DNA from 2 places in the Sporosarcina sp. Y1004 genome. Region 1 is predicted to be linked to the other one. Evidence: riboswitches for the same ligand, from Rfam matches in the RefSeq annotation. Region 1 holds a riboswitch; the other holds the start of a gene.
What was found. A riboswitch is a leader RNA that binds a small molecule or an ion and turns the genes downstream of it on or off. The one in region 1 is predicted to bind lysine.

Region 1 (4,442 bases):
GACATAACCATTGTACTCCTCAGTTTTGAAGAGGTCAAGACGATTCAGGCTTTTTGCCACGCCTTAATCTAGTACTCTTTTATGCCATTAGACTTACTGATTCTATCATTTAACCGAAAGGGTTGCATGTTCGATTGGAAAACATTACATACGATACGCCGACCCGATTCGGCTATGAACTTTTACGGGACCACGTGTTGCCTAGTATTCTCGGCAACCACGAAGATGACATTCTGTACTGGGCTGGAAAAGATGTGGCCAGAAAATTCCCCATTTTCAGTATTGATGAACTACCCATTTTCTTTACGGAAGCCGGTTGGGGTCCACTTCAGCTTGATAAGACAGAAAAGGATGAAGCGTTTTATTCGATGAAAAACGATTTTGGGACAAATAACCAAAATAGATCTTGTCAACTTGAAGCGGGCTTCATTGCAGAACAATACCAAAAGTTAAATGGACTTCTGACTGAATGCTACGGTGAAATGAAAGACGGTTTGGTGCACTTTCAAGTCAAATGGGATTTAAAAACCAAAATTGAAGTATGAATCGAAGATGCCCCGGTATTGGGTGCATCTTCTTTCAATTCTACTTTAATTTCTATCTAAACCGAATTGCTCATGAAGTGTTGCAACTGCTTTCTCCATATCCGATTCAGGAATGACTACGGAGACTTTGATTTCAGAAGTGCTCACCATTTTCACGGGAACGGTTGCGTTCCTCAGCGTGTCGAACATTTGCGCGGCAACTCCCGGATTCGATACCATTCCACTTCCCACGATTGAAACTTTCGCCAGTCCTACTTCAAAATCTGCCCGACTATAACCGAGAGATTCTTTTTCGGTCTCCAAAACATTTATCGCTTCTGCGAAATCTTCTTTTTTAATGGAAAATGACACAGACGGCTGTACGCCTTCCATAATTGTCTGAACAATGATGTCGACGTTTACATGTTGTTTCGCGAGTGCAGTGAAAATATTAGCAAGTGAGCCATTATAAGGTACTTCATACATCACTGTAATCCGTACAATTTCTCTCTCAAAAGCGATGCCACGTACAATTAAATTGTTTTCCAAATCGATTTCCTCCTTGATAACTGTTCCTACTCCGTCCATATGAGCCGGTCTTACCCGAAGCGGCATTTGATGATTTTTTGCAAACTCAACTGCTCTTGGATGAAGCACACCCGCACCAAGGTTAGCGATTTCCAACATTTCATCGTAAGATATTTCCTCAAGTTTCGTCGCTCGTTCAATCAATCTTGGGTCCGTCGTAAATACCCCTTCGACGTCCGTGTAAATATCACAACTAGCTGCATCGAGTGCAATCGCAATTGCGACGGCACTCGTATCGGAACCACCGCGACCAAGTGTTGTCAACTCACCGTTATTATCAATTCCTTGGAAACCAGTGATTACTGCAACCGCGCCTGATTCTAGTGCGGTTTGAATTTTGTCAGCATTAACTTGTTCAATCCTTGCATTACCATGAACAGCCTCTGTCGTTACCCCTGCTTGCCAACCTGTGTATGACCGTGCTTCTAACCCTTGTGCAGTAATCGCCATTGCAAGTAAAGACGCTGTTACTTGTTCTCCTGTTACAAGGAGCATATCCAATTCGCGCCGTCCTGCTTTGGGATTAATCTCCATTGCCAACCTTAATAGTTCATCTGTTGTTTTACCCATCGCAGAGACAATGACTGCCACTTGGTTTCCACGATTAACCTCATTTTTAACAAGTGTTGCAGCCCGTGCAATTCTCTCTGGATTTGCAACTGATGTCCCTCCGAATTTCATTACAATACGTCCCATGATTTTTCCTCCATTTTCCCCTGAATGCAAAAACGGCCCTCAAAAGTATGAGAGCCGGTCTGATTGGAGCTATCCCCGAAGAGACGCCCCATCCAGATAGCCCTCCAGGTATTTCCATACCTGACAAATCTCCACTTATTCAATGGAAATCCAGCATGACAATCGTGACAGACGATTCATCCGCTTCGGCGAATACCCCTTTCAATCCCTTTCATTAGGCTGCCGCCTTCCGTGGATCTACTATTGGTTACCGCACCTCTATCTTCACTATATATAAATGTATTAGTGAAAAAATTCATTGGTTTCACCTTACCATATTACTTTTTTTCTCGCAATGCCATCTCGCGAAAATGCGCTTCAACTGATTTTGCTACACCTGCAGGTAGTCCTGCTTCTTGCAATTGTTCAATCGTAGCTTCGCGTATCTTATTTACTGATTCAAAATGCCTTAACAGCATCGTTTTCCGTTTTTGCCCAACTCCCGGCAATCCATCCAGTGCTGACGTCAATGAATTCGTTTCGCGGCGTTGTCTATGGAAAGTGATTGCAAACCGATGCACTTCATCCTGGATTCTTTGCAATAAGTAAAATCCTTCACTCGACCTCTTAAGTGGTATCATTTCAACCGGGTTACCATAAAGGAGTTGTGCTGTTTGGTGCTTCTCATCTTTTGCAAGTCCCGCAATGGGAATGGATAAATTCAACTCATCCTCAATGATTTCCCTAACAGACTCCATATGACCTTTACCCCCATCAACAACAATAAGGTCTGGTAATGGCAAATCATCTTTCAACACACGGATATAACGTCTCCGTACAACTTCACGCATTGCACCATAATCGTCGTGCGCTGCCGCGGTCATCGTTTTATATTTTCTGTAATCTTTTCGATTCGGTTTCCCGTCAACAAATGAAACCATTGCAGAAACTGCATCAGCGCCATACATATGTGAATTATCAAATGCTTCAATACGTAAAGGCACTGTGATGTTCATCGCTTTGCCAAGTTCCTCACATGCACCGATTGTCCTCATTTCCTGACGTTCAATGAGATGGAACTTTTCCGATAATGATATCTCTGCATTTTTGACTGCCAATTGGACTAGATCTTTCTTTTTTCCGCGCTGTGGAATGAATACATTGACATCGAGAAGCCTACTGATGATTACATTATCAATTCCTTGTGGCAAAAGTATTTCCTGGGGAATCAAGTGTTGTGATTTTCCATAAAATTGGCCAATGAAAGTCAGCAATTCCTCTTCAGGTTCTTGATAAAGTGGAAAAAGTGACACATCCCGTTCTATCAACTTTCCTTGACGGACAAAAAAGACTTGAACACACATCCAGCCGTGATTGACTGCAAATCCGAAAATATCACGATCCGTGAAATCATTCATGGTCATCGCTTGTTTCTCCATGACCGCTTCAATGTTAGCAATCTGATCACGATATTCTTTTGCGCGTTCAAATTCCAGATTTTCCGCTGCAGCAGACATTTTCTCTGTTAATTCTTTTTTTACTTTTTTATAACCGCCGTTTAAAAATCGGCTGATGTCGTCCACCATTTCTTTGTACGTATCAGTACTCACTTCATTGATGCACGGTGCAAGGCATTGGCCAAGGTGGTAATATAAACAAGCTCGGTCCGGCAACGTTAAACATTTTCGATAAGGATAAAGTCGGTCAAGTAATTTTTTTGTTTCCCCAGCGGCAAATGCATTTGGGTATGGACCAAAATACTTTCCTTTGTCTTTTTTGACTTGTCTTGTAATAATTAGTTTCGGATGTCGCTCGGCAGTCAATTTTAAATACGGATACGTTTTATCATCCTTTAGCATGATATTATATTTCGGATCATACTGTTTGATCAGATTCAATTCAAGAACAAGAGCCTCCAGATTTGAAGATGTGACAATGTATTCAAAATCTGTAATTTCCCCAACCAGTCGCTGTGTTTTCCCGTCATGGCTTCCCGTAAAGTAACTGCGCACACGATTTTTCAAAACTTTTGCCTTGCCGACATAGATAATTGTCCCTTGCCTGTCTTTCATTAAATAACAACCCGGCAACTCCGGTAATATAGCCAACTTCTCTGAAATTAGTTCATTCATCTATTTCACCTACCAAAAAAACCGGGAGCCTTTGAAGGGACCCGGTTATACTTTCAAATATGCCTCAATGTATTTACGCTAAGATATTGATTGGAGTTTCCTCGATTGACTCCATTCAATACCCTCGACATCCGCCAGAGGCTTCAGCTCGAAGAGGAGGAATTATATTCCATTCCTCTCTATCGGTAACTTAGGCGTTGTTGCTGAAATATGTTAATAATTAAGCGTGCTTTGTAATCAATTCTGCAAGTGCTTCTTTCGGTTTGAAACCGACAACTTTATCGACGATTTCTCCGTCTTTGAAAAGAACCAAAGTAGGGATTGACATAATGCCATATTTACCAGCTGTTTCCTGATTGTCGTCTACGTCAACTTTAACAATACTTGCTTTCCCTGTGATTTCGCCGTCTAGTTCTTCAAGTACTGGAGCGATCATTTTACAAGGTCCACACCAAGGTGCCCAAAAGTCTACAAGGACTAATCCTTCTTTAATGTTCTCTTCAAAGTTCTGATCAGTTGCGTG
Region 2 (4,442 bases), on a different contig from region 1:
CTTTTCCTAGAAATATCACTTTTTTCCTACTTACAAGCCCATTGTAAAACAAACTTCTTATTCAGTCTATAGCAATTTTCATATAATTATATTTCACTGAATAAAATATTTGACCTAGTAAATTTTTACAGTTATTTTTTGTATTATTATCACTAGATTAAATCCAGTTTATTCCTCCTTTACGATCACATAGGACCAAAAAATAGTGTTTTATTAATCTCATATCACTTTTTGGTCTTAATGCCTAGTATATACACCTATCAGACTATTGTCAAAACATTTTTTTGTTAGAAAACTATTATTATTATAATAAAAAAGCGGTAGCCTAAGCCACCGCTTTTTAGTATAAGATTATCAATACTATTAATGTGCCACTTTACTAGCCCGCATTGTCCAGACAGTAAAAAATACTAACAAAATAATAATAACGCCAACGAGTCCGATCCAGATTGAACCTGTAATGCCTAGAATGATATAGCCCATCGCAGCGATTACAGCACTGATTAGCGCGTAAGGAAACTGTGTCGAAACATGATCAATATGGTTACATCCTGCACCTGTAGCAGATAGAATCGTCGTATCAGAAATCGGCGAAGCGTGATCTCCGAATACAGCCCCCGCAAGAACTGCAGCAAGCGCCGGCAGTAACATTTCCGGTGCCGCTTCAATCATGATTGTTCCCGCAATCGGCAGAAGAATACCGAACGACCCCCAAGAACTTCCGGTTGAAAAAGCCATAATGCAAGCAAGTATGAACATAATAACAGGCAAGAATGAAACCGGTATATTTGATTTCATTACAAGGTCAGATAAGAATAGACCCGTTTCAAGTGTTCCGATTAAGAACGATAGTGACCAAGCAAAAATAAGGATTAAAACAGGCGGCATCATAGAATTCATTCCATTTATAAACGCACTGCCCATAAGCGAAAAGCTCGCCGTTTCATTATTTTTCATCTGCTGCATATATAACGCTGCCGCAACTAGGGTAGCTATAATTCCACCCGCCAACAATGAAAGTGCGACATCCGTACTTTCAAAGATCGAGAAGATATTCATCGATCCTCCGATAAGATAGCCAGACACAAACATCGCCGCAAATGTTACTACAACGAGTGTGACAATCGGCGCCACAAGATCTCGTACGCGGCCATGCGTATGTACAGGAAATTCCTCTTTCAATTGACCCGGAATTTCTTTGTCGGGGTCAAATAATTGGCCTGTTTCAGTTGCAAGTTGTTCATGTTTCTTCATATCGAATAGATCGAAATTGGTCCATGCAAGGAAGAATACCATTGCGAGTGTTGCGATAACGTAAAAATTCATGGGTGCCATCATTACGAACGCGGATAATGGCGAATAACTGATTGCTGCTGCACCGCCAAATATAAGGGCGAGTTGTCCGATTAAAAAGGCACCCCAGCTTGAAATTGGTGAAATGACACAAATCGGTGCTGAAGTCGAGTCGATGAAATAAGCCAATTTCGCTCTTGAAACCCTGTGCTGATCCGTAATCGGACGCGCGATTTGTCCCACTGCCAATGCATTGAAATAATCATCCACAAAAATAGCAAGACCGAGTGATACCGTGAGCAATTTTGCCCCACGTTTTGTTTTAATATGGCGTACTGCCCATTCTGCAAATGCTCTGCTACCTCCAGACAAGCTAACGAAAGCAGTGATAACACCTAAGAGCAGGATAAATAGAACAATGTAAATATTTGCTGTATTTAGTCCACCATCCCAAAATGTCGCTTTAATGGATTGCCATAATATGCTCAGCGTTTCTACAGGAGCGAATGACGCCGCTAGCAAAGCACCTGAGACGATTCCTGCACCTAGCGATAACAGCACCCTTTTTGTTGCAAACACCATAATAATGGCGATTAGTGGTGGTAATATTGATACCCAAGTTCCAATCATTTTCTATTCCTCCATTTTGTCGGGTCGAGGCCCTTTCAAGGGGGAATACAAAAAACCGACTGCTAATTACACTTCTCGAGTGTAATTGGAGCCGGCTTTATCTACGTTTCGTTTGTTGGATAAATAATACAGCTTATCTAACTCACGACTTGTAGCTCATCATACATGTTCTTAAGACGTATGACAGTGTTATCCCTATTCGGAACAACCCCAGCCTGATAGATCTCGACGATCTTACCACGCTTCGGCAAAGCTTCCTTTTGCACACGGTCATCGGTGTCAATCTCGCGTGTGTGACTAATAAGCAATGCAGCCTCTACCCAATCGATATTTCTAATCCTCTAATAGCCTATCAGTTATCCGCAGCATTTTCAAGTATTCTTCTTCACTCATATTCAGTGCTTAATGGAACTTCAACCGAAGGAGCATTATCGGTTCCATTATTGTAGATTTGAGGCACCTTACCTTGAATAAGCCCCATGGCTACCGGAATTTTTTGATTAATAACACTTTTTTCAGTTGCAAGCGGAACTATAATCTGGACATTGACTGTTAATAATATATTCACTTCAACGTAGGCACTGTTTATACCAAAAGGAAGAATTTCCGTATCGATTGTCGCACTGACATCACCAATGACATGGAAACGAATTGGAATCTTAGGACCCAAGTTTCCTAGCAATGGAATATTCGTCGCTTGACCGATAGGAACGAAGAAGACGACTCCTCCTTGAGTTTCCATTGCATCGGGATCGAATTTGATTTCATTCTGTGGGGGTAATATATCAAGATTTCCCTCCGAAGCTTGTTGTAAATGGGACTCGACAAGCGTTTGGGTTTCAGCCAACACCCTGTTAATCACTTCCGTGTTAAACTTCCATGTAACAACACCCGTAGATTCATTGGGAATATCCACGATGATGTCATTGACGTCGAGCACAGTAGCAACCCTTGAATTGATGGCCTTACTAATAACATGTGAGGCTATTCTTTGCGTCTGTACTTCTGCATATTGGACATATATTGGAGTAAGCCTCATATTGACTACATAAAAAAACAAGAAAACTGCTATAAAAAATGTAGGTACCAAAATAGGTAATAGTCTACGCTTTTTTTTCCTGGTTTTCCTGGTTCTTCTGGTGACTTGCCCCTGAAATTTCAAAACGACTCCTCCTGCTTTTAAGCTATGCAGGAATTGAGCCGTTTATTCTTAGGCAATATGCGAACAGTACCAATGATTAAGACTTAAAATGTTCGGTCCCGTACCAACCAAGCACATCTCTAATCAACTCAGGCATGTAATACTCTACCTCTGCATGTCTGAGAGATGGAAAGAAATGTCCAAACGTAAACATATCTAATGTTGCAAGCGTATATTTTTGACCTGGTACGACCTCACGATTTCCCGCAAAAAGTTGTCCATGTCTATTCTGATATAATCTTTCATAAATCATCGCGCCCATTAATGTGCCCCGGAAACCAAGGCCTTTGATTTCAATTTGTGGCCAATCCTTATTTAAAGAAAGCTTATATACTTCTATAAGTTCGACTCCATCCAGTGTGATGAGACACGGGTTTATGGGATGTGGCAGAAGTGAATGTAAATCGCCTTTCGTCACCCACCCTTTATCGAGACTACCTAGGAAAATCCCTGCGTTAAACATGGCACAATCAGCCTGTGAATAGGCAATGAGTGCCCGACCGAAGAACGAGGATAAGGGGCTACCCTCAAACAGATTCTGTTGCAACCGTGAAGGATTATCAAAGACCTTATCTTCCATCGCCCTTTTCCCAAGTTGTATTAAATGATTCGATTGGACGATATCCTCTTCACTTCTTTTAACCGAATCCGCCCTAACCAGTTCTGCGTCGATAGTGAGAGTCCTTTTTGTGCTGCTAGCAACTCTCAATGTCACATGACCCACATACTCACCATATTTACCCGTTGCAGCCAATAATGTATCCCCAATTAGCTTGCCTTCGTGGAACAGGTGATGCGTGTGCGCACCGAAAATGATATCAATTTCTGGACACTCCACTGCGAGTTGCTCGTCTTCATGAATACCCATATGCGATAAGCAAACGATTAGGTCCGTTTCTGATGCAAGCTGTTTGGCAATGCCCATTAAACTTTCGCGGGGTGGTGTAATTTTCCAGCCTAGTTTTGAATAGAACGCCTGATACTCTGCAGTCGCTCCTATAACGCCAATTTTCGTTCCACTGGCAGTAACATAAATTTTGTAAGGTTGCGCCCATTTCGGACGATTTCCATCCTGTTCAAACAAATTACTTAGAATGACTTCAAAACGAGCATCTGCGTATAGTGAGTTTAATGCAGCTTTCGACATTGTGATTCCTTCATTATTACCTATCGTAACTGCATCATAACCAGCTTCATTCAACAGTCTAACATTTCCTTGTCCTTTCGTTCCCTCCGTAAATGGATGTGAACGATCCACATGATCACCGATGTCGAATACGTAACAAGCCTCACCATTTAATAAGTGTTCATTCTTTTC

Region 2: another riboswitch for lysine. It lies ahead of AC25Y6_RS06700 (Na+/H+ antiporter NhaC family protein); the one in region 1 lies ahead of AC25Y6_RS12095 (aspartate kinase).

What each region holds. Positions count from the first base shown of each region.
Region 1 covers NZ_JBYHFQ010000016.1:49,349-53,790, forward strand. The annotation lists gene AC25Y6_RS12090 (YslB family protein) at 135-545, shown strand; gene AC25Y6_RS12095 (aspartate kinase) at 591-1,808, opposite strand; lysine riboswitch at 1,898-2,077, opposite strand; gene uvrC (excinuclease ABC subunit UvrC) at 2,126-3,919, opposite strand; gene trxA (thioredoxin) at 4,140-4,442, opposite strand, start outside.
Region 2 covers NZ_JBYHFQ010000006.1:153,574-158,015, reverse strand. The annotation lists gene AC25Y6_RS06700 (Na+/H+ antiporter NhaC family protein) at 364-1,923, opposite strand; lysine riboswitch at 2,068-2,250, opposite strand; gene yunB (sporulation protein YunB) at 2,309-3,085, opposite strand; gene AC25Y6_RS06690 (bifunctional metallophosphatase/5'-nucleotidase) at 3,162-4,442, opposite strand, start outside.